Regions from separate parts of the Virgibacillus sp. Bac332 genome, predicted to be linked through region 1. Evidence: a T-box and tRNA genes for the amino acid it is inferred to sense, from the RefSeq annotation. Region 1 holds a T-box; the other regions hold tRNA genes.
What was found. A T-box is a leader RNA that pairs with one kind of tRNA and senses whether it is charged. The one in region 1 lies ahead of serS (serine--tRNA ligase), so its partner is inferred to be a tRNA-Ser.

Region 1 (10,445 bases):
ATGGTACAAACTTGCTTTCTGCGGAATCTGCTGCGCTACTTGCCTATCATCTAGTAAATGACTATCCAGAATCGTTAGAGGTTTCTAGCATGCCATCCACCGAATTTGATGGAAAAGAGATCCGAAATTGGAACCACATGCTTCCGCATAAAACAACCTTTTTAGAGCAATTTTATTATGAAGGTGTAGATGGGTTAAAGACAGGATATACTGATTTAGCTGGTTACTGCTTTACAGGAACAGCTAAAAAAAATAATCAGCGCTTGATTTCAGTTGTGATGCAAACGGATAGTGAAGAAAAGCGATTTGAGGAGACTGCCAAATTATTTAATTATGGTTTCCAACAGTTTGAAAGCACAGAGGTATTTCCGGCAGGACATCAAGTAAAAGGTAAATCCTCCCTTCCAGTAGCGAAAGGAAAGGAAGATCAGGTTGATATTTCTATTAAAGAAGGAATAACGATACCTATTAAGCCTAATGAAAAAGATAAATATAGTATGGAATATACAATAAATAAAGATTTGTTAAATAAAGAGGGCAAATTGACTGCACCAATTAAAAAGGGAGAAAAGATTGGGACAGCACAGCTTAAATATAAGGGCGAGAATGACTATGGCTATATTATTAAAGATAGTAATAGTACGGTAGATGTTGTAGCGAATGAAACAGTTGAAAAATCCAACTGGTTTATGTTAACACTTGGAGCAATTGGTGATTTCTTTGCTGATTTATTTACGACAGTAGTTGATTGGGTGAAAGGCTTATTCTAATCAATTTTTCTTAAAGAGGAAAAATTGATCATCTGATATAGTTATTTTATAACAAGGGGGAGTTTATATGTCTCATACAGGTACAGAACGTGTAAAACGTGGTATGGCAGAAATGCAAAAGGGCGGCGTTATTATGGACGTTGTCAATGCTGAACAGGCGAAGATTGCTGAGGAAGCAGGAGCAGTTGCGGTAATGGCTCTTGAACGTGTTCCATCTGATATACGAGCAGCTGGTGGTGTCGCTCGTATGGCGGACCCTACTATAACAGAAGAAGTGCTAAATGCTGTCTCGATTCCTGTAATGGCAAAGGCACGCATTGGACATATCACAGAAGCACGAGTGTTAGAAGCAATGGGTGTTGACTATATTGATGAAAGTGAAGTCTTAACACCAGCTGATGATGTGTATCATATTAATAAATCAGATTATACCGTACCATTTGTTTGTGGCTGTCGTAATCTAGGAGAAGCGGCACGTCGGATTGGCGAGGGTGCTTCCATGTTACGTACCAAAGGTGAACCTGGAACAGGGAATATTGTAGAAGCAGTTCGTCACATGCGTCAGGTACAATCAGAAATTAGGAAGCTTACTGCGATGTCAAGAGATGAAGTGATGACTTATGCCAAGGAGATAGGTGCACCGTTCGAATTACTAATCGAAATTCGTGAGGATGGCCGTCTACCTGTGGTTAATTTTGCAGCTGGTGGGATAGCGACACCAAGTGATGCTGCACTCATGATGGAGTTAGGGGCTGATGGTGTATTTGTTGGTTCAGGTATCTTCAAATCTGCAAATCCTGCCAAGTTTGCTAAGGCCATTGTAGAGGCGACAACACATTACCGAGATTATAAATTGATTGCAGAACTTTCTAAGGACCTTGGGGTTGCCATGAAAGGTATTGAAATGAGCACCATTGAAGCACATGATCGTATGCAGGATCGTAGTGAATAGAAGGAAGGATTCCATATGACAACAATTGGAGTGCTTGCATTACAAGGTGCAGTCCGCGAGCATCTTCGGGCTGTAAAGGCTTGTGGTGCTAATGCAATAGAGATAAAACGAAAAGAACAGCTAGCTGAGATTGATGGATTAATTCTTCCTGGCGGTGAAAGCACAACGATTAGAAGATTAATTGACAGCTATGACTTTTTTGATGCTATTCAAGATTTTGGTAAGCAAGGTAAGCCTATCTTTGGCACGTGTGCTGGAATGATTTTAATGGCGACTGCCATAAAGGATCAAGATACTGCACATTTAAAACTAATTGATATGGAAGTTGCTCGTAATGCATTTGGACGTCAGGTTGCGAGTTTTGAGGCCGATGTAGAGGTGCATGGTATTGCAGCAGATTTTAATGCTGTGTTTATTCGCGCGCCCTATGTTGTTAAAGCAGGACACGATGTAGAGATACTTGCTACATATAACGAACACATTGTTACAGTTAGACAAGGTAACTATCTAGCAACAGCTTTTCATCCTGAATTAACAGATGATAATCGGATGATTGCTTATTTTGTTCAGATGGTTAAGAAAGCTGTAGCAAGTACTTAACACTAGTAAACCTGATGAGACATAACTCAAATGCTTTTTCTTTGCATGTAGGAGTTTTATAGTAAGAATAAGACCGAACGAATTCGAATGCTAGTTAAAGGTGGTTATCCCGGAAGTTAGATTTTTCACTTTAACTTCCAGGGGACGGTACCATTGCTTCGAATTATCGTTCGGTTTTTTGATTAGCGTATTATGTCTGAGCTTTTTTTTATTCTCTTTTTGGTTGTCAACACCTTGCTCCATTACATTCGCTTCAACATGTTGGGCGATAGGATACGGTAGCTGTAGCAAAAAATGTTCTTCCAGATACATCTTTGGCATTATGGACGACAACAAACGAGGGATGGGGGTGCGCAGTTGCAAAAAAATGATAGTTGCATATACATAAAAAATCAGCTATGATGTAATATAATACCTATATAAAACGATGTTGACAGGAAATAGTAGTAGTTTATCTTCTTAAAGAGAATCGATGGTTGGTGTGAATCGATATTAGATAGCTATGAATCCATCCTTGAATTGGTTTATGGAATTCTTTGGATAGTAAGTAAACCCGGTGACGTACCGTTAAAACGATAAGCCGGAAGAGATTTCTCTTCAATCAGGGTGGCAACGCGGGAATTTTACTCTCGTCCCTATTTCATTAGGGACGGGAGTTTTTTGATTTTTATTTATTAGACATAACTAAGGAGGACAATTGTAATGCTAGACATGAAATTTTTACGAAACAATTTTCAAGAAGTGAAAGCAAAATTAACCCATCGTGGCGAAGATTTATCAGAGCTGGATCGTTTTGAGGACCTTGACGAAAACCGGCGTAAGCTTATAGCTGAAACAGAACAGCTGAAGGCAAAGCGAAATGAAGCATCTAAACAAATATCTGTATTAAAAAGAGAAAAGAAAGATGCAGAGCCAGCTATCAAGGAAATGCGCGAGGTTGGTGAAAAGATTGCTATACTGGATAAAAATTTAAAAGAAATCGAGGAACAATTGGGGCAAATTATGCTATCCATTCCAAACATTCCACATGAAAGTGTACCTGTTGGTGAAGATGAAGATGATAACATTGAAGTGCGTCAATGGGGCGAACGTCCAAACTTTGCTTATGAAGCTCAACCACATTGGGATATCGCAACAAATTTGGGTATATTGGATTTTGAACGTGCAGGGAAAGTGACTGGCAGCCGTTTTGTATTCTACAAAGGCTTAGGGGCACGCTTAGAGCGTGCTTTATGGAATTTTATGATGGATCTACATGCGGATGAACATGGTTATGAGGAAATGATTCCACCATATATGGTAAATCGTACAAGTATGACCGGAACAGGACAGCTGCCGAAGTTCGAGGAGGATGCATTTAAATTAGTTGATTGGGATTACTTTATGGCACCAACCGCGGAAGTACCAGTAACGAATTATCATCGGGATGAAATCTTATCTAGTGATGACTTGCCAAAAAAATATGCCGCATTTAGTGGGTGCTTCCGTTCTGAAGCAGGATCAGCAGGTAGAGACACTAGAGGATTGATTCGCCAGCATCAATTTAATAAAGTAGAGCTTGTTTATTTTGTTAAACCAGAAGAATCTTATGAAACATTGGAAATGTTGACTGGACATGCAGAAAAAGTATTACAGTTATTAGAGCTACCATATCGTGTTATGAGCATGTGTACTGGTGATCTAGGTTTTACAGCAGCAAAAAAATATGATATTGAGGTTTGGATCCCTAGTCAAAACACGTATCGTGAAATTTCTTCTTGTTCTAATTTTGAGGATTTCCAAGCTAGACGAGCGGGGATACGATTCCGTAGAGATGTAAAAGCTAAACCGGAATTCGTGCATACGCTCAATGGTTCTGGTCTAGCGATTGGTCGTACTGTTGCAGCAATCCTCGAAAATTATCAGCAAGCAGATGGTACTGTTGAGATCCCTAAAGTATTAAAACCTTATATGGGCGGAAAAGAAGTAATTAAATAGTTTATTCTAAAAGCGTGCCGGAATTATATAAATCGGCACGCTTCTATTTTAGTTGTCGCTGGATGAGGATTAATCTGTGAGCATCAGTGAACTTCAAAGGAACATTAACGAAAAACTGGTGACTTCAAACAATCATCTAGAAAAAATTCTTTTAAACCTCTAAAATGATGTAGACAAAGTGATCAAGGATTGCTACTATATAAATGATAATGATTATCAATTTCATTAGGTTAGATAGTTCTTTTTGATAAGGAAGTGGGAAGAAATATGGCTGCAGAGTCTCGGACATCCGATCTACATACAACAACGAAATCTATTAAATCTAGACCACTGCCAGCAATGATTATTTTAATTGGTGGTATTATCGCAACTATATTTGCTCTGACACTTTCTATTTCTATAGGTGCAGCTGATATTACATTTTCCACTGTATGGGAAGCGATATTTCATTATGATCCAACCAGTACTTCACACTCCATTATTCAGGAACTAAGACTTCCTAGAACCTTAGCTGGAGTTTTAGTTGGTGCATCTTTTGCTGTAGCTGGAGCGATGATGCAAGGGATGACAAGGAATCCATTAGCTGATCCAGGAATATTAGGGATCAATGCAGGAGCGGTCTTTATGGTCGCCATTTGCTTTGCGCTCTTTCCTGGGATGTCTTACAATGGATTAATTCTCTTTTCATTTATAGGTGCAGGTGTAAGCGTCGTTCTTGTATTTGGTATTAGTTCGATGGGAAAAGGAGTAGTAACACCTGTAAAAATAGTGTTAGCTGGAGCTGCTGTAACAGCATTTTTTACAGCTTTAAGTGAAGGTATAGGCATTTATTTCAGTTTAAGTCAGGATTTGGCTTTTTGGTTTGCTGGCGGTATAGCAGGTGTGAAATGGACACAGTTAAAATTAATGTTTCCATGGGTTCTCGGCGCGCTGATTGCAGCTATGCTGTTATCGAAATCAATTACGATCCTAAGTCTTGGTGATGATGTAGCCAAAGGATTAGGACAGCGGACGAAGCTTGTACGTGCAGCAGGCTTTATTATCGTGTTGTTAATAGCTGGAGTTGCTGTCGCAGTTGCTGGTCCAATAGGTTTTGTTGGCTTAATTGTTCCGCATATTGCCCGCTTTTTTGTTGGAGTTGATTATCGGCTTATTATTCCATGCTCAGCTGTGATAGGCGGCTTTCTTACTTGTATAGCAGATATAGGTGCGCGTATGATTAATGCACCACAAGAAACGCCAATTGGTGCGTTATTTGCTTTAATTGGTGTTCCATTCTTCCTTTATGTTGCTAGAAAAGAAAGGAGGAATCTGTGATGCGCTCTATAGGAATACGGTCCGAAGATGAACGAACAAGAAAACGGATTCTTATATTACTTATATTTATTGTTTTAATTGTGCTTACTTTTGTTATTAGTATTAATATTGGCGCGATCCGTTTAGCCCCTTCTGAATTGCTACAAACAATCATTGGAAATGGGACCGCCCAGCAAGAATTGATTTTATTTGAATTTAGACTTCCACGAATTATCATCTCTATGTTAGTTGGTGCGGGGCTAGCAGTTTCCGGCTGTATTTTGCAAGGAGTAGCACGTAATCCTTTAGCAGAGCCGGGAATATTAGGGATAACTACAGGTGCAGGACTAATGGTAGTTTTAGCATTAGCATACTACCCAGTTGGCGAAAGTATACCCGTTGGTCTACTGCCGTTTCTATCCTTAATTGGTGGCATTAGTACGGCGATTATTATTTACATGCTAGCTTACGATAGGCATAATGGCTTGTTACCTAATCGTCTGGTGTTAAATGGAATTGCGGTAGCAGCTGGATTAAATGCAATTCTATTAGTTGTCTCCTTACAACTTCCAGAACAAAAGTATGATGTGTTAGCAGTTTGGATGGCAGGAAGGATTTGGGGGGCTGAATGGCGCTTCGTATTTACGCTATTACCATGGATGATTATTCTATTACCATATATCTTTTTGAAAGCACGAACGCTTGATGTCTTAACTTTTGGTGATGAAGTGGCTACAGGGCTAGGGGTTTCCGTGGAGAAAGAGCGATTAAAGGTAGTCGCTGCTTCGGTTGGATTAGCTTCTGCTTGTATATCTGTTAGTGGAGGCATCGCCTTTGTCGGCTTAATAGGCCCACATCTAGCAAGAAAATTAATTGGACCAAATCACCGTTTTCTATTACCGTTATCTGCTGTTGCAGGGGCTCTACTATTACTTGCTGCAGATACTATTGGAAAAGCAATTTTACAGCCATCTGAAATACCCGCCGGAATTGTAGTTGCAATTATTGGAGCACCATATTTTCTATATTTGTTGAGTAAATCGTAAGGTTAATAAAAAATGAAAAAGAAAAGAGGATTATAGATGAAATTTTCACGGATACTTCCATTCAGTTTCTGTTTATTAATAATTTTTCTGCTAGCAGCTTGTGGAGATAGTGATAAAGAAGAAAAAGCAGAGAACAGTAAAGCGGATGATACAAAACAATCAGAGGAACAAGCTGAGCAAACACGTGTATATGAAAGTCCAAATGGAGAGGTAGAAATTCCGGCAAATCCAGAACGAGTTTTAGTCGCTGATCAGGATTATGTTGGTTATGCATTAGCTCTAGGAGTAACACCAATTGCAACTACTGGCTGGATATTTGATTCCCCATATTTTAAAGATCAATTATCTGATACGAAAAATGTAGGAGATAAAACGTCAATTAGCATAGAAGAGGTAATTGCACTTAAACCGGACTTAATTATTACGTATTCAGAAGATAAATATGAACAGCTTGCAAAAGTCGCTCCTACTGTGTTAATTCCTTTTGGTACTTATAATTATCGAGAAATGCTTACTGAATTCGGAAAAATATTAAATAAAGAGGAAGCAGTAAAGGCCTATTTTGCTACCTTCGATGAGAAAGTAGAAGAAAAGAAAAAAGAAATAGCAGATGTCATTGAGAACGATGAAAAAGTCGTTATTATTGAACTTGCTGAAAAAGAAATATACTTGTTTGGTGAGTCTTACGGAAGAGGCGGAGAAATTATTTACAATCAACTTGGTTTGAGTGCTCCGGAAAAGGCTGCTGAAGAAGCAAAAGATGAAGGTTGGGCAAGTATTTCATTAGAAGCTGTGCCCGAATTTCTAGAAGAAGCCGATCATATATTCATTGGTGTAAGAGAATCAGAAAATGGAGATACAGAAGAACGGAAGTCAGATGTTACCTCGTTAACAATGTGGGAAAACTTACCTGCAGTTAAAAACGGGAATGTTTATGATTATAAAGTCCAAAATATGTATTTTTCCGATCCAATTGCATTAAGTCATCAATTAGATTTCATTGTTGATAAATTAAAATCAGAATAAATAGGATTGTGATATGCTCCCCTTAAGGTAGACAGATTAAAAAATAAAAACCTGTATCTACATGAGAGGCCACTGAAAAAGTCCAAAAAAGATATGATTTCCATTTTATTATGGGATTCATATCTTTTTTTAGTTACAATAAAAGTACTAAGATAGAGCGGGTGGATACAATGATACAAAAACAACAATCAATGATATTAAGTGCATATTCGGAAATTTATGATCTGGTTGTACCTAAGGATAATGTTTTACGAAAGCTTAATGAGTTAGTAGATTTTTCTTTTATATATGATGAATTAAACGATAAATACTGTCATACAAATGGTAGGAATGCCATTGATCCAATCCGTATGTTTAAATATTTACTTCTAAAAACAATCTATGATTTATCTGATGTGGACATTGTAGAGCGTTCCAAATATGACATGTCCTTTAAATATTTTCTTGGTATGGCTCCAGAAGAATCCGTGATGGAGCCAAGTTCTCTAACCAAGTTCCGTAAATTACGTTTAAAAGACAAAAATTTATTGAATATGTTAATTAATAAATCCGTGGAAATTGCCATCGAAAAGAAAATTATAAAAAGCAATTCTATTATTGTTGACGCCACCCATTCAAAGGCCCGTTATAATCAAAAATCACCAAAGGAAATACTGATGGATCGCTCCAAGAAACTTCGAAAATCTGTTTATGAGATCGATGAATCCATGAAGAAAAAATTCCCATCTAAATCGACAACGAATAAGCTGGAAGATGAAATTGAATATTGTCAAAAACTAATGGATGTGATTAAAAATGAGGAAACGATTTCCGAATATCCGAAAGTTAAAGAGAAATTAAACCTATTAAAAGAAAACGTAAATGATGACATCGAACATTTACGAATCTCTGAGGATGAAGATGCGAAAATCGGCCACAAAACGAAAGATACATCTTTCTTTGGCTATAAAACACATATAGCGATGAGTGAAGAAAGAATCATCACGGCAGCGACGATTACAACTGGTGAAAAAAATGATGGAAAACAATTAGAAGTACTTATTGAAAAAAGTAAAGAAGCTGGCATGGAAGTAAAAACAGTAATTGGAGATGCAGCTTATTCTGAAAAGGGAAATATTGAATATGCCAATGAAAATGAAATGAAGTTAGTAGCTAAATTAAACCCTGCTGTTTCACAGGGTAATCGAAAAAAAGAAGATGAATTTGAGTTCAACAAAGATGCGGGAATGTACGTTTGTAAGGCAGGTCATATGGCAATACGAAAAGCTCGCCAAGGAACAAAAGATGTCGCTAAAAACCAAGTAGATACATACTATTTTGACATTGAAAAATGTAAAGTTTGTCCATGTAAAGAAGGATGTTACAAACCTGGAGCTAAAAGTAAGAGCTATTCCGTAAGTATTAAATCAGATGAACATAGCGAACAGGCAAAGTTCCAGGAAACAGATTATTTTAAAGAAAAATCAAAAGAACGCTATAAAATTGAAGCTAAAAATAGTGAATTAAAACATAGACACGGGTATGATGTTTCAAAATCCTCGGGTCTAGTTGGCATGGAAATGCAAGGAGCCATGGCTATATTTACCGTAAATCTAAAACGGATATTGAAGCTAATGGGTTAAAAATAAGCAAAATATAATAGATAAATTAGTAAAAAGACGACTCTAAATTTTTAAAAAAGAATTTGAGTCGTCTTTTTTATAACAAATTTCAAGTTTCACTGAAAAATCATAAGATTTTCAGTGGCCTCCTACATGAAGGGGAGTTTTTTATTGTTTCTTCATTCTTTTGTCTCAGCATCTTTTTTAAAAGTTAAGAAAGTATAAAATCAGTACAATGACTGCGTTAAGCGAAGTAGTTATTTTGAAATGTTTGATGTATATTGGCAATGCTCCGACTAATTACTTCGCTTTCCGTGGGCGCGACCTCAACTAACTTTGCAAAGAAGAACACGTTGCAAAGTGGATTTTTGGCTCGCGCTATTCCCGCAGGAGTCTACGTAATTCGTCTCCGCTATGAGAAGGTGCAACAATTCTTGTCATAAGTAATAGGTTGACTTTTTTTACAATGGGTAAAGTGAAAATCGCTATCCGTGAGTATAAAAGCAGCTGTGTTACTTCATGCTAGCGTTGTAGAGCCTGATAATAGCGAAGGCCGGCCACTTCAACTCCTGTGGGAAATGTTTGACCTGAAGATCCACTTTTTTGAGCGGGTTTTGCTAAAAAAGTTAGCTGAAGGACAAACCCCATGGAAAGGGAAGTGGGCAGCCGGAGTGGTGGTCAAGTAAGAAGTAGCTATTATTCCATAATAGCTACTAGAGGGAGCGTAAATCTGAGCATGTAGTGATAAGGACTGAGCGAATTTTGCTCCGTTTTTTTCTAGGAAATTATAAAATTTCCCCTATGGATAAATATAGGCGTGTTGGGCTGCATCCAGCTCCAGCGTCCAGTAACTAGGCTACTTCACGAATCGCCCTACGATTAAGTCATCATTGGCTCACAAGCTCACCGTGATTCCTTTATCTCCGTTGAATCGCTCCAGTCGCTACGTTTCTAATCAGGCGTTTCCGCTTTTGTTATTGTATCTGCTACTTTCGAATTATTAAAAAAAGTGCATCAAATTCTAAAGAGCTGCAACTTTTTATGAGGCGAATTCGTTATTTAGGGAGGAAGAGGGAGGAATATTGGATATACAAGACTTATATAAGCTTTATATTTTAGATGTTTATCGATATTTATTCTCCCTATGTAAGGATAAGGAATTAGCAGAGGATTTGAC
Region 2 (10,445 bases), 800 kb from region 1:
GTTCGATTTGACGTAGCTTAATTTCTTCTTTTGTAACAGGCTTCATGTGATCAACAAATGCTTTAATTAAGCGATCTTTTTCATCTGCAGTCATTAAACGATATAAATCACCGGCCTGTGTATAATGATCATCACTGTCATAGGAAACGCTATTAGCTTCGCCATAAACCTCAAACGGATTAATTTTGGTTGCCTGATCCTCAGTTGGTCCATCTACACTGTTTGGTTCGTAGTTTGGCTTGCTACCACCATTACCACTTACATTCATGAAACCATCACGTTGATAATTATTTACTTCATTTTTTGGACGGTTTACGGGAATTTGATGATGGTTTGCTCCTAAGCGATAACGATGTGCATCTGAATAACCAAATAGACGACCTTGAAGCATTTTATCTGGAGAAGCTTCAATACCAGGTACGAATTGACCAGGTGAGAAGGCAGCTTGCTCAACCTCAGCAAAGTAGTTCTCAGGATTACGGTTTAGTACCATTCGACCTACTTCAATACGTGGATAGTCTTTTTTCGACCAGATTTTTGTAACATCAAATGGATCCCATTTGTAAGTCTTGGCGTCTTCGTAAGGCATAATTTGTACGTAAAGCTTCCAAGCAGGGAAGTCACCTTGATCAATAGCATTAAAGAGATCTTCTGTGTGATAATCAGGATTTTCACCAGCGATCTTGTCAGCAAGCTCTGGATCTAAGTTTTTGACCCCTTGTTCACTTATAAAGTGATATTTAACCCAGAATGCTTCGTCTTTTGCATTTACCCATTTAAAGGTATGGCTTCCATATCCATTCATGTGACGGAACGTAGCCGGGATGCCACGATCACTATGAAGGTACGTAATTTGATGAAGTGATTCTGGTGATAATGACCAGAAGTCCCAAACCATATCTTTATCCTTTAAGTGCGTCTGCGGGTTACGTTTTTGCGTATGAATGAAGTCTGGGAACTTAATTGCATCACGAATGAAGAAAATTGGCGTGTTATTTCCAACTAAGTCATAGTTCCCTTCTTCCGTATAAAATTTAACTGCAAAACCACGTGGGTCACGTACTGTGTCTGCAGAGCCTAGTTCACCAGCAACGGTTGAGAAGCGGATAAACATGTCAGTACGCTTTCCGGCTTCGCTAAGGAAATCAGCTTTTGTGTATTTTGAAATTTCATCATTTGTTACTTCAAAGTATCCGTGTGCACCAGCACCTTTTGCATGTACGACGCGTTCAGGGATACGTTCTCTATTAAAATGAGCAAGTTTTTCTAGTAAATGAAAATCTTGAAGTAATGTAGGTCCATTATGTCCAGCTGTAATGGAGTTTTGATTGTCTCCAACTGGAGCTCCAGCGGCAGTAGTTAAGGTATTTCTTTTATTACTCAATATTAAATCTCCTCTCTTAAACTAAGTATTTATCTATCTACATCTATATTATAATATAATCCAAGTAAAAATCAATATTTATTTACAATAATTTTAAATAACGAGTAAGTTTAATTTATTTATATAATATAGGAAGTAACCCATTTCTGTACAAAGTTAATATTTATATATTAGAATATTAACATCGCTTATTGATAAGGAGATAGGTATAATGGAGCTGCTGGATGATCAGGATTTATTTAATTTGGTCAATAAATTATCTTTAACATATTTTCATAAACCCTTTTTACATGACGTAGCTTTTAATTTTCGTTTACGAACAACAGGTGGAAGATATATTCCTAATAAGAAGTTAATTGAATTGAATCCGAAGTACATGCAGGAAAGTGACATGGAAGAATTTATCGGGATTATTAAACATGAGTTATGTCATTATCATTTACATATAGAAGGAAGAGGATATAGGCATCGTGATCAGGCGTTTAAGCAACTTTTGAAAATCACCGGATCTCCAAGGCATTGTAAGCCACTTCCTTCACAAAAAAAGTATAAATATGTCTATAAGTGTACTAGTTGTAATGATGAGTTTAAACGTATGAGGAGGGTAAACACAGCTAAATTTAGATGTGGAAAATGCAAAGGGAGAATTTATTTACTATAAAAGCAAAAAAATATCGCTATAACCCATTGACGAAATATGTCATCCATGATAAATTAAATAGGCTGTCTCATACAGCACTTCAACTTACATATTTTTCGAATAGATTTTAACGGAAAAATGTTGACAATTACACTGAAATATTGTATTATATTTTTCGTTGCGATTGATTCACACTTTATTCCACAGTAGCTCAGTGGTAGAGCTATCGGCTGTTAACCGATCGGTCGTAGGTTCGAATCCTACCTGTGGAGCCATATGGAGAAGTACTCAAGTGGCTGAAGAGGCGCCCCTGCTAAGGGTGTAGGCCGTGTAAGCGGCGCGAGGGTTCAAATCCCTCCTTCTCCGCCATTTTTTAATGGCCCGTTGGTCAAGTGGTTAAGACACCGCCCTTTCACGGCGGTAACACGGGTTCGAATCCCGTACGGGTCATCTTTTTTTAAAAATAAATAGGCTGGGTCCGGTAGTTCAGTTGGTTAGAATGCCTGCCTGTCACGCAGGAGGTCGCGGGTTCGAGTCCCGTCCGGACCGCCAGATGTTGGGCTATAGCCAAGCGGTAAGGCATCGGGTTTTGATCCCGTGTACCCCAGGTTCGAATCCTGGTAGCCCAGCCATTTTTTTATTTTTCGTTTTTTTACATGAGCCATTAGCTCAGTTGGTAGAGCATCTGACTTTTAATCAGAGGGTCGGAGGTTCGAATCCTCCATGGCTCATCATTTGTATTTTTGCGGGTGTGGCGGAACTGGCAGACGCGCTAGACTTAGGATCTAGTGTCTTCGGACGTGGGGGTTCGACTCCCTCCACCCGCATTGAATTGCTGTGTTAATCCACAGCCTTTTATTTTCTGTCATTTATTGCAAAATGTGCGGTCGTGGCGGAATGGCAGACGCGCTAGGTTGAGGGCCTAGTGGGTGAATAACCCGTGGAGGTTCAAGTCCTCTCGACCGCATCGTATCCATAGAACAAGTCATACCAACACTTTTAGAGGGTTGGTATTTTTTTATACGTTCATTTCCATTAAGGATTTGAGCGTTTTTTTTATGATTTATTCACCATAAATTCACCATTTCTTAAAAGAAGTCGTCTAGCCGATCTGCTGTTTCTCGTTGTTTGTTCGGAAATAGTGACCATACACATCAATTGTAGTTTTAAAAAGAGGTAACTCACAATTTTTCTTCTTTCTAGAATTGACTCTCTCCTGTAATCCGTCAATTTGTCCTTCAAAGCTCTATGTGTCCCTTCTACGGAATTTACACTGTTGTAGTAGTCGTTTGCTCTTATACTTACAGTAATATATGATGGGGGCTATCAAAATGAAAAGATATAGTGTGTTCTTTTATTCGTATTAGGAGGATTATTTATGATCCTGAGTAATAGGATCTTTTTAATGGCGTCAGCAGCTTGGATATTTCCAATTTTATTCTTATTGCGATTGAGAAGATGTCGCTGAAAAAAGCATGTCAAAGTGCTGACAAACAATCGATATTCTTTCATTACAAAATATATTATATCGTCGTCACTTATTTTAGTGATTTATTTGATTGGTAACATATATTTTGTTGGAGTAGATGTTTTGTTCTAATTGGACTATGGCTATGCTCTTGTTGTTATGCTCCTAACTCTTCCATTAATATACTGCTTTAACAAGCGAATAATGCGATTCAATGATTTTTTGCAATTAAAAAATGTATCATGCAGGAAAGATAAATACGAAACTAACATATTGACGGTTACATATAATTGTGCCTATAAATAATTAAGAAGCACTCAAAGAGTAAAGTCACAGATTCAAAATTGCGTCCTGCAATTTAACTATAATATAGAAGTAATAGATGATAAAAATCGTCTTCTGGCTTTCGGTTTAATTGGTTTTATCCATAACATTACAGATATGACCTATGAGCTATGAAGGTAAATAATTATAAGAATTAAAAGAATTTAATTTAGGTATTGAAATAAGAACCATATTAGTGTATTATCTATAATTGTTCGCGTGATTCAGTCATCGTGAATTGAAACAAATGATAAAAATGAACATTCTTTTAAGAAGCGCCCGTAGCTCAATTGGATAGAGCGTTTGACTACGGATCAAGAGGTTAGGGGTTCGACTCCTCTCGGGCGCGCCATAATTTCCGGGAAGTAGCTCAGCTTGGTAGAGCACATGGTTTGGGACCATGGGGTCGCAGGTTCAAATCCTGTCTTCCCGACCATCGACACGAAATATTAAAATATTAATAAACGCGGGTGTAGTTTAATGGTAAAACCTCAGCCTTCCAAGCTGATGACGAGGGTTCGATTCCCTTCACCCGCTCCAATCATTACCTTTAGGGGCCTGTAGCTCAGCTGGTTAGAGCGCACGCCTGATAAGCGTGAGGTCGGTGGTTCGAGTCCACTCAGGCCCATCACTTAAAAAAGTGTTGACAAACAAATTGTCGGTATGATATATTAATAAAGTCGCCAATTTGAACAGCGAAAAAGTTAAGTGAAAAAAGTTATTGACTTGAGTTGATCAAACTGGTATAATGAAAGAGTTGCTGTCGCAAAAAGCAGCAAACTAATTTGCTCTTTGAAAACTGAACAAAACAACCAGTATGTCAAGAGAAAAACATGCAACTGTTTTTTCTTAAAAATAACCAGAAGGAAACTTCTGGAGTAAGCTAAGACATCATAATTAACGGTGTTAATTATGAACAAACTTTTTTGGAGAGTTTGATCTTGGCTCAGGACGAACGCTGGCGGCGTGCCTAATACATGCAAGTCGAGCGCGGGAAGCAGGCAGATCCTCTTCGGAGGTGACGCCTGTGGAACGAGCGGCGGACGGGTGAGTAACACGTGGGCAACCTGCCTGTAAGATTGGGATAACCCCGGGAAACCGGGGCTAATACCGGATAATACTTTTCGTTGCATAACGAGAAGTTGAAAGGCGGCTTTTAGCTGTCACTTACAGATGGGCCCGCGGCGCATTAGCTAGTTGGTAAGGTAACGGCTTACCAAGGCGACGATGCGTAGCCGACCTGAGAGGGTGATCGGCCACACTGGGACTGAGACACGGCCCAGACTCCTACGGGAGGCAGCAGTAGGGAATCTTCCGCAATGGACGAAAGTCTGACGGAGCAACGCCGCGTGAGTGATGAAGGTTTTCGGATCGTAAAACTCTGTTGTCAGGGAAGAACAAGTGCCGTTCAAATAGGGCGGCACCTTGACGGTACCTGACCAGAAAGCCCCGGCTAACTACGTGCCAGCAGCCGCGGTAATACGTAGGGGGCAAGCGTTGTCCGGAATTATTGGGCGTAAAGCGCGCGCAGGCGGTCCTTTAAGTCTGATGTGAAAGCCCACGGCTTAACCGTGGAGGGCCATTGGAAACTGGAGGACTTGAGTACAGAAGAGGAGAGTGGAATTCCACGTGTAGCGGTGAAATGCGTAGAGATGTGGAGGAACACCAGTGGCGAAGGCGACTCTCTGGTCTGTAACTGACGCTGAGGTGCGAAAGCGTGGGGAGCGAACAGGATTAGATACCCTGGTAGTCCACGCCGTAAACGATGAGTGCTAGGTGTTAGGGGGTTTCCGCCCCTTAGTGCTGAAGTTAACGCATTAAGCACTCCGCCTGGGGAGTACGGCCGCAAGGCTGAAACTCAAAAGAATTGACGGGGGCCCGCACAAGCGGTGGAGCATGTGGTTTAATTCGAAGCAACGCGAAGAACCTTACCAGGTCTTGACATCCTCTGCCAATCCTAGAGATAGGATGTTCCCTTCGGGGACAGAGTGACAGGTGGTGCATGGTTGTCGTCAGCTCGTGTCGTGAGATGTTGGGTTAAGTCCCGCAACGAGCGCAACCCTTGATCTTAGTTGCCAGCATTTAGTTGGGCACTCTAAGGTGACTGCCGGTGACAAACCGGAGGAAGGTGGGGATGACGTCAAATCATCATGCCCCTTATGACCTGGGCTACACACGTGCTACAATGGATGGAACAAAGGGCAGCGAAGCCGCGAGGTCAAGCAAATCCCATAAAACCATTCTCAGTTCGGATTGCAGGCTGCAACTCGCCTGCATGAAGCCGGAATCGCTAGTAATCGCGGATCAGCATGCCGCGGTGAATACGTTCCCGGGCCTTGTACACACCGCCCGTCACACCACGAGAGTTGGTAACACCCGAAGTCGGTGAGGTAACCTTTTGGAGCCAGCCGCCGAAGGTGGGACCAATGATTGGGGTGAAGTCGTAACAAGGTAGCCGTATCGGAAGGTGCGGCTGGATCACCTCCTTTCTAAGGATAATTACGGAACGCGAACCATTCTTTACGAATGGTTTGTAAGGACATACTTGGTTGTTTGGTTCAGTTTTGAGAGAGTAAATGATGTCTCTCAAGGGTGAAAGGATCTTCTGTTAAGATCCGTCACGTCCTGTGACGAACGCAGAAGTCACCACATCCTGTGGAAGTTTGTACCTTGAAAACTAAATAAGAGTAACAACGACATCAAACTAAAAGCGGAAGCGAATGTTTAGCGATGTACAGACTGGACTGACTCGCAGAAGATAAAGGAAACACGATAAACGTAAGTGAATCGATGTTGACTTATCGTACGAAGAGGAAGGAAGTCATGCTAATCGCTATGAGCGGAAGCTAGAAAACCAAAAGTTAAGGCGATAAATAAGTACGCTTATTCATAGAAAGCTAGTTAAGTGAATAAGGGCGCACGGTGGATGCCTTGGCACTAGGAGCCGATGAAGGACGGGACTAACACCGATATGTCCCGGGGAGTCGTAAGTAGACGTTGATCCGGGAATTTCCGAATGGGGGAACCCACTGTTCGTAATGGAACAGTACTTCTATCTGAATACATAGGGTAGAGGAGGCATACCCGGGGAACTGAAACATCTCAGTACCCGGAGGAAGAGAAAGCAAACGCGATTTCCTGAGTAGCGGCGAGCGAAACGGAATTAGCCCAAACCAGAAGGCTTGCCTTCTGGGGTTGTAGGACACTCCATTGGAGTTACCAAGAAATTCTTTAGATGAAGCGATCTGGAAAGATCCGCCATAGGAGGTAAGAGCCCTGTAATCGAAAGAGAATTTCCTCCGGAGTGGATCCTGAGTACGGCGGAACACGTGGAATTCCGTCGGAATCCGGGAGGACCATCTCCCAAGGCTAAATACTCCCTAGTGACCGATAGTGAACCAGTACCGTGAGGGAAAGGTGAAAAGCACCCCGGGAGGGGAGTGAAAGAGAACCTGAAACCGTGTGCCTACAAGTAGTCGAAGCCCGTTAATGGGTGACGGCGTACCTTTTGTAGAATGGACCGGCGAGTTACGATCGTATGCAAGGTTAAGTGGAAGACACGGAGCCGCAGCGAAAGCGAGTCTGAATAGGGCGACATAGTATGCGGTCGTAGACCCGAAACCGTGTGATCTACCCATGTCCAGGGTGAAGGTCAGGTAACACTGACTGGAGGCCCGAACCCACGTATGTTGAAAAATGCGGGGATGAGGTGTGGGTAGGGGTGAAATGCCAATCGAACACGGAGATAGCTGGTTCTCTCCGAAATAGCTTTAGGGCTAGCCTCAAGGAACGAGTACTGGAGGTAGAGCACTGATTGGACTAGGGGCCCTCACCGGGTTACCGAATTCAGTCAAACTCCGAATGCCAGCTACTTTGCCTTGGGAGTCAGACTATGGGTGATAAGGTTCATAGTCGAAAGGGAAACAGCCCAGACCGCCAGCTAAGGTCCCAAAGTATACGTTAAGTGGAAAAGGATGTGGAGTTGCTTAGACAACCAGGATGTTGGCTTAGAAGCAGCCACCATTTAAAGAGTGCGTAATAGCTCACTGGTCGAGTGACTCTGCGCCGAAAATGTACCGGGGCTAAACGTATCACCGAAGCTGCGGATTGTTCTTACGAACAATGGTAGGAGAGCGTTCTAAGTGCTGTGAAGTCAGACCGTGAGGACTGGTGGAGCGCTTAGAAGTGAGAATGCCGGTATGAGTAGCGAAAAAAGAGTGAGAATCTCTTTCACCGAATGCCTAAGGTTTCCTGAGGAAGGCTCGTCCTCTCAGGGTTAGTCGGGACCTAAGCCGAGGCCGAAAGGCGTAGGCGATGGACAACAGGTAGATATTCCTGTACCACCTCATGAGCGTTTGAACGATGGGGGGACGCAGAAGGATAAGGAAAGCGCACCGATGGATGTGTGCGCCCAAGCAGTGAGGAAGTCGAATAGGCAAATCCGTTCGACGATTTCAAGCTGTAACGGGGAGGGAAATAGAGTACCGAAGTTCCTGATTTCACACTGCCAAGAAAAGCCTCTAGTGAGTTCATAGGTGCCCGTACCGCAAACCGACACAGGTAGGCGAGGAGAGAATCCTAAGGTGAGCGGGAGAACTCTCGTTAAGGAACTCGGCAAAATGACCCCGTAACTTCGGGAGAAGGGGTGCTCCTCTGCCGAGGAGCCGCAGTGAATAGGCCCAAGCGACTGTTTAGCAAAAACACAGGTCTCTGCGAAGCCGAAAGGCGAAGTATAGGGGCTGACACCTGCCCGGTGCTGGAAGGTTAAGGGGAAGCGTTAGCACTTTTGTGCGAAGCGTAGAACCGAAGCCCCAGTAAACGGCGGCCGTAACTATAACGGTCCTAAGGTAGCGAAATTCCTTGTCGGGTAAGTTCCGACCCGCACGAAAGGTGCAACGACTTGGGCACTGTCTCAACGAGAGACCCGGTGAAATTATACTATGTGTGAAGATGCACATTACCCGCGACAGGACGGAAAGACCCCGTGGAGCTTTACTGTAGCCTGATATTGAATGTTGGTACAGCTTGTACAGGATAGGTGGGAGCCATCGAAGCGTGAGCGCTAGCTTACGTGGAGGCATCCGTGGGATACCACCCTGGCTGTACGAACCTTCTAACCCAGGACCGTGATCCGGTTCGGAGACAGTGTCAGGCGGGCAGTTTGACTGGGGCGGTCGCCTCCCAAAAGGTAACGGAGGCGCCCAAAGGTTCCCTCAGAATGGTTGGAAATCATTCGCAGAGTGTAAAGGCAGAAGGGAGCTTGACTGCGAGACCTACAAGTCGAGCAGGGACGAAAGTCGGGCTTAGTGATCCGGTGGTTCCGCATGGAAGGGCCATCGCTCAACGGATAAAAGCTACCCCGGGGATAACAGGCTTATCTCCCCCAAGAGTTCACATCGACGGGGAGGTTTGGCACCTCGATGTCGGCTCATCGCATCCTGGGGCTGTAGTCGGTCCCAAGGGTTGGGCTGTTCGCCCATTAAAGCGGTACGCGAGCTGGGTTCAGAACGTCGTGAGACAGTTCGGTCCCTATCCGTCGTGGGCGTTGGAAGTTTGAGAGGAGCTGTCCTTAGTACGAGAGGACCGGGATGGACACACCGCTGGTGTACCAGTTGTTCCGCCAGGAGCATAGCTGGGTAGCTACGTGTGGCAGGGATAAGTGCTGAAAGCATCTAAGCATGAAGCCCCCCTCAAGATGAGACTTCCCATCACTTCAAGTGAGTAAGATCCCTCAGAGATGATGAGGTTGATAGGTTCGAGGTGGAAGCGTGGTGACACGTGGAGCTGACGGATACTAATCGATCGAGGACTTAACTAACTTCTTTTGGTTGTCGTTGAATGATCTCTTATTTAGTTTTTAGGGTACAAAAAAATCCTTGCATTTTCTCAGGAAACTGCATATAATATAACTTGTCCTTAAGAAGAAGGACGTTCTGAAACAACACAGAACGATCTACACTTTTAGGTCTGGTAGCAATAGCGGAGAGGTCACACCTGTTCCCATGCCGAACACAGAAGTTAAGCTCTCCAGCGCCGATGGTAGTTGGGGCTTTGCCCCTGCAAGAGTAGGACGCCGCCAGGCCAAGTTATAATCATATCGCGGGATGGAGCAGTCTGGTAGCTCGTTGGGCTCATAACCCAAAGGTCGCAGGTTCAAATCCTGCTCCCGCAACCAAATTACATTATTAACTATATTGGTTAATTGAATATCAATAGTACTGTAAAATGTAACCAAAACGTTTCATCTAACTACACTGAATAACATTATTATAGTTGAATAAATTGGTCCGGTAGTTCAGTTGGTTAGAATGCCTGCCTGTCACGCAGGAGGTCGCGGGTTCGAGTCCCGTCCGGACCGCCACTAATATTATAAAGGTAGACACAGGATTTCATTATTGAAAATCGTGTGTTTTTTATATTTAATAGGAATTTTCATCAAGAAGCTGTCGCCCCGAATCAAGTAAAATATCCATCCTTATCTACTTCATGTTATTTCCAATCTAGTATGGTTTCCTTTTTCATTTTTCAACATTTTTTGCTATCATAAAATATAGCTTAAAAAGAAATTGGTGTGACTTGTAAATGGATGAATTTTCATTAATTGATTCAATAAAACAAACATATTATAG
Region 3 (10,445 bases), 2.0 Mb from region 1:
ATGGTATGAAAGATATTGTAGTACATGCTCCATACATCATCAATATTGGAAATTCTGTCAAGAATGAAACGTTTGATTTAGGCGTGAATTTCCTTAGGAATGAAATGGAGCGAACAGAAGCGTTAGGAGCCAAACAGATAGTATTACATCCAGGTGCACATGTTGGTGCAGGTGCAGAGGTGGGAATTAAACAAATCATTAAAGGGTTGAACGAAGTACTTAACAACAATCAAGAGGTACAAATAGCTTTGGAAACTATGGCAGGAAAAGGTTCGGAAGTTGGGAGAACATTTGATGAATTAGCCAAAATAATTGATGGTGTTACCCATAATGAGAAGCTTTCAATATGCATGGATACATGTCATATTCATGATGGTGGTTACGATGTTGTTCATGATTTTGATGGTGTTCTAAACGAGTTTGATAAGATTATTGGAATTGACCGAATAAAGGTAGTACATGTAAATGACAGTAAAAATCCAGTAGGAGCTCATAAAGACCGTCATGAAAACATTGGCTTCGGACATATCGGTTTCGATGCATTGTTGCATGTCATTAAACACCCCCAATTAGAACAATTACCAAAAATTTTAGAGACTCCATATGTGGGTGAAGATAAAAAGAATAAGAAAGCACCATACAAATTTGAAATTGACATGATAAGAGCGGGTAAATTTGATGAAGGATTAAAAGACAAGCTCCTCCAATCTTGAAGTTGTTGTTATAAATGAAGCCATTAGCGTGTTTGCAGAAAAAGTAAAAGAGTAAGGAATAGTACGAAAGTATTATTCCTTACTCAAATAAATGACCGAGCCCGTAAGATTTAATTAATTCATTAAATAACTTTTGGGCTTTTTTTGCAGTTGCTTGATCCGTAATAAGAGCTAGATCTCGAAGCATCTTTTCTCTTCCATGTGAAGAAAATGGATCTACATTATTTTTCTTCAAATACGTAATAATTTGCTGAGCTTCATTATTTGATAATGAAAAACCATATTGATTACTATAATGAAGTAATTCCGGAGCTGTTAATTGTGCTAACTTCCTACGAATCATTTCTTTTATAAAATTGGACATTTTAAAAATACTCCCCTTTTTATATACTCTTTTACTGTATGCGCAAAAATAAAAAAATCAACTTGTCTCCCATAAATTCTCCCTTCCATTAAATAACACCATTAATTTATGTGAAATTCCATATCCTAAAGATGCACCTCATTATTTAGAAAAAGGAGGTCTCGGACTATGGATCAGTATCCAAATAATGGAATGAAGGATGTAGAAAGAGCTCCGAATTATGGTGAGCAGAGAAAAAATGAAGATTTCGTTGGAATTGAACCTGACAGTTCTAGAGACGAAGAATTTGCTGCAGAAATGACTGCAGATGATTACGATCCAGATGTTACAGATAATGATACGGATATAAATTCAACATTCGGTTGGGTTGGGATCGCATTATCCGTTATTTCGTTCTTTATTTGGCCGGTAATTTTTGGCGCTGCCGGTATCATTCTCGGGTTCATGTCGAGAAGTCGTGGAGCGGATACATTAGGGAATATTGCCATTGCAGGTGGGGCAATCTCTATCTTAATTACCCTTTTTGTATTACCGTTTGTGTAGACAAAGGGCTATCTCAGCCCTTTCAGGCTGTCGAGAAAGTATCTCGGCAGCCCATCTTTATTTAGAATATAGCTCTTCTTATCCGCTGTATGTATTTTATAGTAGGAGATTGGAGTAAATTGTTCGAAACGCAAGCAAGGGTGAGTTATTGTCGCTTATTCAGAAAAACGTACTAGTTGCATTCGTAATATTGACAGGAAAGACTTGCAAAAAAGCACAGGAGATTCTCTAGAAGAGAAAAGCGTTATTTCGGCTCCTTGACTTTTATTATGTTTTAATCGTAAATGGGAAAGTAATAAAAATTCCCAATTTCAAGTTGATATGGATCTGTCTTTGGATTAATAACTTGAAAATCAATTAAAACTTTTTCAATATTCAACCTATTTAACTGATGTTTATTTATTTCTTCAACTATACTTAGAACAGTATCCCCTGTTTGGACTTTTATCGGTGTGACATGGTAATCTGTATGTAACACTTCAGATTCTTTTTCTTGGAACGGTGTTGTCTGTACATTTGAAATATCCTTATAAACGCTTGAAAGAAACAAGAAAATAATAAACCAAATGGCTGCTTTTTTTAGGAAATTCATCAGATCTACTCCTTATTATGAAACAAATCATTGCTGTTTTACGTATATACGTACTATAGGAGAGAGGGGGAGTTTTTTTGAGTGTTTTTGATTTGGAATGGATTGGAATCATTATTACTGGTTTTGCTACCTTGTTTTTAATTGGCGAAGTGCTTGTTAATATGCGTGGAATTTTTGCGTTATTAGGTATAGGTTTTATTACGGTATATTTTGGTGCCTATGTTGAAACAGGCTCGTTCATTATTATGCTTATTATTTATTTTGTAGGATTATTACTTATCATTATTGATGGAAAATTATTAAATGATGGAACACTTGCTACGATTGGATTAGCTTGTATGTTAACAGCAGTAGCGTTGCCTGCGCCTAATTTAGCTTCTGGTTTATATGCTGTGCTTGGTGTACTGCTAGGTGGCGGAGCTTCATTCTTTTTCTTAAAGGTATTTAAAAGAAGAGATATGTGGAATAAATTAACCTTAACAGATCAACTTACGAAGGAAGCAGGCTATAATTCCATGAATCAAAGCTATGAACAACTTTTAAATAAAGTGGGAGTAACACTAAACGATTTACGACCGGTAGGAACGATTCGCATTGAACAAAAGGACTATAGTGCTGTGTCAAATGGTCAGTGGATTAGTAAAGATACAAAAGTAAAAGTAGTTCAAGTCGACGGAACGAAAATTTTAGTTGAAATAATAAATGGTTAGTTGCTGAACGTGAAGATAATCGACAAGATTTTAGATAATCTTAGAAAGATTATCTTTTTTATTTGTGCGCCAGGCATGGCGACTATCTAGGTGGTGAAAGTCCGCTGTGAGGGTACACATCAACCAACCACTAGAGAACCGCAAAGGTGTTTATCGTGAGGTGAAGGCTGAAGGAAGCGTGTATCAAAATCTTGGCTCGACGAACAGAAATCTGATACCAAGGCTCTGTAGACGGACAAGGCTCCCAAACAAGCCAAAGTCCAAAAGATGTGCGTGATGAGCCGCGTCGAGCTCCAGCGCCCAGAAACGAGGCGAATTCACGAATCGCCCTAAGCTAAGTCATCATCGACTCGCAAGCTCACCGTGATTTCTTTATCTCCATTAACTCGCTCCAGTCGCTACGTTTCTAATCGGGCGCTAGCGCTTGTGTTCTTTTTGTTTATTTGTTCATCGCATGGAAAGCATGAAGTAGTAAATACTAAAAAGATCTATTAAATGTAGCTGAATGTAAATTTAATGTTAAATATACCTTTTAAACCTTTACAAAAAGTTTATATATAATTAATATTGGTATGGTGTGACAAGATTCAACATGAATGGAAGGGTAGGTATAAATTTTGGAAATTGATGTTCAAAAACTGATATTTGAATTTATCGGCGGACTGGGTATTTTCCTTCTTGGTATAAAGTTTATGGGAGAAGGGTTACAAAAGTCAGCAGGGGATCGTCTTAGAGATATACTGGATCGCTTTACAAGTAACCCATTTATGGGGGTATTAGCTGGTATTATCGTTACGGTTTTAATTCAAAGTAGCTCTGGTACTACTGTCTTAACAGTCGGTCTAGTAAACGCAGGCTTTATGACGTTAAGACAAGCAATTGGTGTAATTATGGGTGCTAATATAGGTACAACAGTTACTGCATTTATAATAGGTATTGATATTGGTGCTTATGCGCTACCGATCATTGCTGTAGGGTGTTTTCTATTATTTTTCTTTAAAAGTCAGAAAGTTAATGCAGTTGGACAAGCAATCTTTGGATTTGGTGCATTATTCTTTGGATTAGAATTAATGAGTAGTGGTATGAAGCCATTGCGTACACTAGAAGCATTTCATGAATTAACCGTTAATATGAGTGAAAACCCAGTTCTTGGTGTAGTTATCGGTACTGTCTTTACCGTTGTTGTACAGAGTTCAAGTGCCACAATAGGTATTTTACAAGGTCTATTTGCTGAAGGAGCAATAGAACTAAAGGCAGCCATACCCGTTCTTTTTGGAGATAACTTAGGAACGACAATAACTGCAGTGCTAGCATCTCTAGGTGCAACTGTTGCTGCAAAACGAGCAGCGTATACTCATGTAATCTTTAATTTAGTTGGAGCTACCATCTTTTTACTCCTACTTGGAGTTTTTACGCAAATTGTTACGTTTTTACAAGGACAGTTTAACTTGAACCCGGAGATGACAATTGCGTTTGCTCATGGGACCTTTAATATTACAAATACGATCATTCAATTTCCATTTATAGGCGCTTTAGCTTGGTTAGTTACTAGGATTATTCCAGGTGAAGATACAATTGTAGAGTATAAACCACAACACTTAGATCCGATATTTATTCAGCAATCATCGACCTTGGCATTAGATCAGGCGAAAGCAGAAGTGATTCGCATGGGTGAATATGCTTATAAAGGCTTAGAAGAAACAAATAAATATTTAAATACACAACTTTCTAAGCATTCCGAAATGGCTATGCAAATAGAAGGGGCTTTAAATAATCTGGACCGAAAAATAACAGATTATCTTGTAGAACTATCGGCAGAATCACTTACGGAAATAGAAAGTGCGAAACATTCCGCACTCCTTGACTCCGTTCGAGATATCGAAAGAATAGGCGATCATTTTGAAAATATTGTCGAATTAATTGATTATAAAATGTCTAATAAAGTTCAATTAACCAATCATGCTCAGGAAGATCTAAATGAAATGTTTGAATTAACAACGTCAACAGTAAAACAAGCCGTTGAATCTCTCCAAAGTATGGACAGAGAAGAGGCACTAGCTGTGATTCAAAAAGAAGATAAAATTGATAAAATGGAAAGGAATTTCCGAAAGAAACATATCATTCGTATGAATGAAGGTAAATGTACTGGATCAGCTGGAATTGTTTTTGTTGATATCATTAGCAATTTAGAGCGAATTGGAGACCATGCGGTTAACATTGCTGAAGAAGTATTAGGTGAATAATAATAACGTATGTTTAGTTTAACAACTGTCGGAAATGCTTTCTGACAGTTGTTTTTTATACTAAGTAGAAGTTAGCTATCTCAAATTCAAATGAACTGCAAGAGCTACGTCATTGTCGTTTGCGGAAAAGAAAATCTGTGTGAACAAGCATTATTCAACCGGAACTTGAAGAAAGCCGTTCACTTATCCATGGTGAGTTAAGTGAAGGGGAGTTATTTCGTGAAGTTCTGTTAGGAAAATTCTGTAGAAAAACGGGTGACTTCCGGCCCCTGTAGTATGGTTTTCAAGAGGTGACTCAGCGTTACGTCTGCTCACACAAACACAGGAGTTACTTTACAAGTTATAAGGTAGTATTTACTAATTAATAAAGGAATTAAAATTAAAATTTTCTAACTTTAAATTTTGTATTGAAAAACCTTTGATAAGATGCTATAGTAAATATTGTCGTTTTAACAGCGATACATACATAAGAAATTGCGATTATGATTTTTTGAAAAAAATATTGACAGATGTTGTTGAACATGGTAAATTATATCTTGTCGCTATAATTCGTTGAAGGTAGTCACGATAACATTCCACAGTAGCTCAGTGGTAGAGCTATCGGCTGTTAACCGATCGGTCGTAGGTTCGAATCCTACCTGTGGAGCCAATTTGGCGGTGTAGCTCAGCTGGCGAGAGCGTACGGTTCATACCCGTGAGGTCGGGGGTTCGATCCCCTCCGCCGCCACCATAATATAACAATTAATCTGAAATCTGAAGCATGGCGGTCGTGGCGAAGTGGTTAACGCACCGGATTGTGGCTCCGGCATTCGTGGGTTCGATCCCCACCGGTCGCCCCATAAACAATTTTAAAATGAGAAGGACCCTTAGCTCAGTTGGTCAGAGCTATCGGCTCATAACCGATCGGTCGCAGGTTCGAGTCCTGCAGGGTCCACCATAAAATTATTTGGAGGTATACCCAAGTCTGGCTGAAGGGAGCGGTCTTGAAAACCGCCAGGGGTGTAACAGCCCGCGGGGGTTCGAATCCCTCTACCTCCTCCATACATATTTAGAGTAGATTTAGGCTCGGTAGCTCAGTCGGTAGAGCAAGGGACTGAAAATCCCTGTGTCGGCGGTTCGATTCCGTCCCGAGCCACCATTCAAACAAGCGGTGGCTTGTTTTTTTATTTTCTCAAGAAAATAACGCTTTTTATAATTTGGTAAAAAAATGCATGCATATAATTTGCATCAGTATAGTAGCTTTGATAATCTTGCTTTAAAAGGGTGAATATTCGATCCTTTTTAATAAAATAATTTTATTAGGAGGAAGTTATAATGGCAAAATTTGAATTACCTGAACTACCTTATGCTTACGATGCACTAGAACCTACTATTGATAAAGAAACCATGAACATTCACCATACAAAGCATCATAATACGTATGTAACGAAACTAAACGGTGCTTTAGAAGGACATGCTGATCTTCAGAATAAATCTGTTGAAGAGCTAATAAGTAATCTAGATGCTGTTCCGGAAAGCGCGCGGACTGCCGTACGTAATAATGGTGGCGGCCATGCAAACCATAGTCTGTTCTGGAAAGTATTATCACCTAATGGTGGTGGCGAACCAACTGGTGAGCTTGCTGATAAAATTAATGAAAAGTTTGGCAGCTTTGATAAATTCAAAGAAGAATTTGCTAATGCTGCAGCAGGACGCTTCGGATCAGGTTGGGCATGGTTAGTTTTAAATAATGAAGAATTAGAAATAATGAGTACACCTAATCAAGACTCGCCGATAATGGAAGGGAAAAAACCTTTATTAGGTCTTGATGTTTGGGAGCACGCTTACTATCTTAAATATCAAAATAAACGCCCAGATTACATTTCAGCTTTCTGGAATGTTATTAATTGGGATCAAGTAACGAAAAACTATAATGAAGCGAAATAACAAAAATAATTCAATAGAAAAGGCATGTGGGGGATTCGATTTCTTCATATGCCTTTTTTTATCTATAATTGTCAAGAAATGATGAATGTAAGCTTATGAATAGATTGTTATATCCTTATCTTTAATTAAGGCTTCTTTGCATATCTGTTACTCATTTGTTCAAACTATTAATGACTTGAAAAGGAGTATGGAATATGCGAAAAAGCCTATCACTTTATCAGGGGAAATTAGACATTGATAAGGATTTATTGTTTTTACTTGTTATTGGTGGACTATATTCTTTAGGAATATTTTTATCCAATACATTTGTAAATATATACTTGTGGAAGCAATCAGGGGATTATATAACCATTGCTGTATATAATTTAGCCATTTATATTTTTCAACCATTGACGTTTATTGTGGCTGGAAAATTAGCTAAGAAAGTGGATCGAGTTATTGTATTACGTTTAGGGGTAATTTTTTTATCTCTCTTTTTTTTGAGTGTATTAATTATTGCTGAAAAAGCATCGTACTATAATTTTATGCTAGGTAGTCTTCTTGGTATTGGTTATGGTTTCTATTGGCTAGCATTTAATGTACTTACATTTGAGATTACTGAGCCAGAGACTAGGGACTTTTTTAATGGATTTTTAGGAGTGCTTCAATCCTTTGGTGGAATGATTGGACCGTTATTAGCTGGGACTATTATTGCTAATTTGGAAGCAAATATCGGATATACAACAATTTTTACGATTTCTTTTATTTTGTTCATTTGCGCAGTTATCTGTAGTTTCTTTTTGGCAAGGAGAAAGGCAGAAGGAAGCTTTTATTTTCGACGGGTATTAGCTGAACGATCACATAACAAAAATTGGAATCGTATATTGAATGCACATATTTTTCAAGGATTAAGAGAAGGGATATTTGCCTTTGTTATCTCCATATGGGTGTTTTTGATTACACAAAGTGAATTTTCATTAGGGATGTTCAATCTAGTGTTCTCTGGCTTATCCTTTGTTTTTTATTTTATTGGGACGAAAGTTATCAAGCCTTCCATGAGAAAAAAAGCTATCCTTATCGGGAGTCTTATCCTGTATTTCTCTATTACAATTATTATTTTTGAGATTAGCTATGCACAGCTAATTATATATGCAATTTGCATTGGGATCGCTTACCCAATCATTACCATACCATATGTCTCTTTAACCTATGATGTAATAGGAAAAGCATGGAAGGCAAAAGAGTTACGTGTGGAGTATATCGTTGTCAGAGAAATGTTTGTCAATATCGGAAGAATTACTTCCATTTCTGTTTTTTTAATTGCTGTTTCTATTTTTCCAGCTGAAAAGGCAATCCCATATATATTAGCCGTTTTTGGTGCTGGGCATATTTTTATCTATTTATCCGTCAAGAACATCTACTTAGGAAGTAAGCCAAAAAAAGAAGTATTAATTAAAGAGCAATTAACAGACGAAAAAAATAGATAAATGGATGAAAATAAAGAGGGATAAATGATATAATGAATAAGGTTTAAAATAAATCTAATTTCGTATGGGGGAGAGATAATGGGGAATAAGAAAAAAAAGAAAAAAACGCAACTTCCCTTCCGAATTAACATATTGTTTTTTGTTGTGTTTCTAATGTTTACAGTGCTTATTTTACAATTAGGAGTTGTACAGATTTTAAACGGTGAAGCTTTTCAGGAAGAAATTGATCGAACGGTAAAGGATACAACAAAGATACCCGTTCCCAGAGGTAAAATATATGATAGTAACCATAATGTTATTGTAGACAATAAACCATTGTATTCGATCACGTATACACCTGCAAAAGGAACGCAGGCAGAAGATCGATTAGAAGTTGCTGAAAAATTGTCGAAGTATATTTCCATGGATGATGAAAAAAAATACCTTGATAAATTAACAGAGCGCAATAAAAAAGAGTATTGGTACTTAAAAAATAAGGAAGAAGCTGACAATCGCTTATCTGAAAAAGAAGCAGCAGATTTAGATAATGCTGAACAGTATAATACGATTCTAGATCGAATTACAAAAGATGAAATCTCCGGTTTTTCGAAACAGGAGCTTGAAGTAATTGCAATTAAAAAAGAATTAGATAAAGCATATTCGCTTACGCCGCAAATAGTTAAAAATGACGATGTCACCGCAGAGGAATATGCTAAAGTTTCTGAGCACTTGGATGTTCTACCTGGAGTTAATGCAACGACTGACTGGAATAGGGACTATCCTTTCGGTGAGACGATCAACAGCTTACTAGGTACTATTACAACACAAGAGCAAGGGATCTTGGCAGAAAAAGAGCAATATTACCTAACAAGAGGTTACAGTCGTAATGATCGGGTTGGAAAGAGTGGACTGGAGGAATATTATGAGGACGTATTACGAGGAACAAAGGAGCAAATTCAGTACACGACTACTAAAACAGGTAAAGTTGTTGGAACGGAAACGGTCGTTGAGGGTAGCCGAGGTAAGGATTTAGTTCTATCTATCGATATGGAATTCCAGGAAGAAGTGGATAAAATAGTACGAGAGGAATTAAAAGCAGCCGTTCAGAGCCATCCCTATGACAATAAATATTTAAAGGATGCACTTGCCGTTGTTATGAATCCACAAACAGGTGAATTATTAGCGGTTAGTGGACAAACCAGAGATGGAAATGAATACAGTAACGCTGCATACAAGACGTTGTATGATGCGCATCGCCCTGGTTCCATTGTAAAGGGTGCAACTGTACTTGCAGGCTTAGAATCAGGCGTGATCTCACCTGGACAAAGATTTAATGACAGTCCGATAAAAATTTCAGGTACCCCGAAAAAAGGTTCCCACAGCAACTATATTGGGGTAGTCGATGATCAGGATGCGTTGAAACGCTCGTCCAACGTCTACATGTTTTATATCGCATTAAAAATGGGGGGAGAGAATCGCTATCCCTTCCCAAATGGAAGTAAAGCGTCGTTTAATACGGAAGCTTGGCAGAAAATGCGTAACTATTTCCAGCAATTTGGTTTAGGCGTGAAGACTGGTATTGATTTTCCTTATGAAAGTGTTGGCTTTGAAGGGGATTCGATGAATCGAGCAGGACTTTTAATGGACTTTGCTATTGGACAGTATGATACGTATACCACGATGCAATTAGCTCAATATGTGTCGACGATTGCCAATGATGGCTATCGAGTTCGTCCGCATTTTCTAAAGGAAATTCGTGAACCAAGTAAATCAGGTAAGGATCTTGGATCCATCTATCGTAGTGAGAACACGGATATCTTGAACCGTGTTCAAATGGATCAATCCTATATAGATCGTGTGCAGGAAGGTTTTCGGAGAGTGTTCCAGGAGCCAGGAGGAACTGGTTATG

Region 2: it encodes a tRNA-Ser, which carries the amino acid that the T-box ahead of serS (serine--tRNA ligase) is inferred to sense. The anticodon was not compared.
Region 3: it encodes a tRNA-Ser, which carries the amino acid that the T-box ahead of serS (serine--tRNA ligase) is inferred to sense. The anticodon was not compared.

What each region holds. Positions count from the first base shown of each region.
Region 1 is NZ_CP033046.1:1,031,027-1,041,471, forward strand. It holds gene D9782_RS04825 (serine hydrolase) at 1-770, shown strand, start outside; gene pdxS (pyridoxal 5'-phosphate synthase lyase subunit PdxS) at 838-1,722, shown strand; gene pdxT (pyridoxal 5'-phosphate synthase glutaminase subunit PdxT) at 1,738-2,322, shown strand; gene D9782_RS04840 (hypothetical protein) at 2,413-2,643, opposite strand; T-box leader at 2,744-2,962, shown strand; gene serS (serine--tRNA ligase) at 3,025-4,299, shown strand; gene D9782_RS04850 (FecCD family ABC transporter permease) at 4,567-5,616, shown strand; gene D9782_RS04855 (FecCD family ABC transporter permease) at 5,616-6,641, shown strand; gene D9782_RS04860 (ABC transporter substrate-binding protein) at 6,678-7,667, shown strand; gene D9782_RS04865 (IS1182 family transposase) at 7,838-9,289, shown strand; gene D9782_RS04870 (hypothetical protein) at 9,760-9,954, shown strand; gene D9782_RS04875 (sigma-70 family RNA polymerase sigma factor) at 10,351-10,445, shown strand, end outside.
Region 2 is NZ_CP033046.1:1,832,580-1,843,024, forward strand. It holds gene D9782_RS08785 (catalase) at 1-1,384, opposite strand, end outside; gene D9782_RS08790 (SprT family protein) at 1,596-2,045, shown strand; tRNA gene D9782_RS08795 (tRNA-Asn) at 2,225-2,299, shown strand; tRNA gene D9782_RS08800 (tRNA-Ser) at 2,303-2,393, shown strand; tRNA gene D9782_RS08805 (tRNA-Glu) at 2,403-2,474, shown strand; tRNA gene D9782_RS08810 (tRNA-Asp) at 2,500-2,576, shown strand; tRNA gene D9782_RS08815 (tRNA-Gln) at 2,582-2,656, shown strand; tRNA gene D9782_RS08820 (tRNA-Lys) at 2,683-2,755, shown strand; tRNA gene D9782_RS08825 (tRNA-Leu) at 2,770-2,851, shown strand; tRNA gene D9782_RS08830 (tRNA-Leu) at 2,908-2,991, shown strand; tRNA gene D9782_RS08835 (tRNA-Arg) at 4,092-4,168, shown strand; tRNA gene D9782_RS08840 (tRNA-Pro) at 4,176-4,252, shown strand; tRNA gene D9782_RS08845 (tRNA-Gly) at 4,283-4,356, shown strand; tRNA gene D9782_RS08850 (tRNA-Ile) at 4,371-4,444, shown strand; rRNA gene D9782_RS08855 (16S ribosomal RNA) at 4,740-6,305, shown strand; rRNA gene D9782_RS08860 (23S ribosomal RNA) at 6,716-9,634, shown strand; rRNA gene rrf (5S ribosomal RNA) at 9,783-9,898, shown strand; tRNA gene D9782_RS08870 (tRNA-Met) at 9,915-9,991, shown strand; tRNA gene D9782_RS08875 (tRNA-Asp) at 10,101-10,177, shown strand; gene thiL (thiamine-phosphate kinase) at 10,399-10,445, shown strand, end outside.
Region 3 is NZ_CP033046.1:3,586,190-3,596,634, reverse strand. It holds gene D9782_RS17285 (deoxyribonuclease IV) at 1-713, shown strand, start outside; gene D9782_RS17280 (DUF2624 domain-containing protein) at 793-1,077, opposite strand; gene D9782_RS17275 (hypothetical protein) at 1,246-1,620, shown strand; gene D9782_RS17270 (hypothetical protein) at 1,895-2,212, opposite strand; gene D9782_RS17265 (NfeD family protein) at 2,290-2,922, shown strand; gene D9782_RS17260 (Na/Pi cotransporter family protein) at 3,540-5,165, shown strand; tRNA gene D9782_RS17255 (tRNA-Asn) at 5,740-5,814, shown strand; tRNA gene D9782_RS17250 (tRNA-Met) at 5,819-5,895, shown strand; tRNA gene D9782_RS17245 (tRNA-His) at 5,929-6,004, shown strand; tRNA gene D9782_RS17240 (tRNA-Ile) at 6,026-6,102, shown strand; tRNA gene D9782_RS17235 (tRNA-Ser) at 6,114-6,206, shown strand; tRNA gene D9782_RS17230 (tRNA-Phe) at 6,228-6,303, shown strand; gene D9782_RS17225 (superoxide dismutase) at 6,480-7,091, shown strand; gene D9782_RS17220 (MFS transporter) at 7,286-8,557, shown strand; gene D9782_RS17215 (peptidoglycan D,D-transpeptidase FtsI family protein) at 8,636-10,445, shown strand, end outside.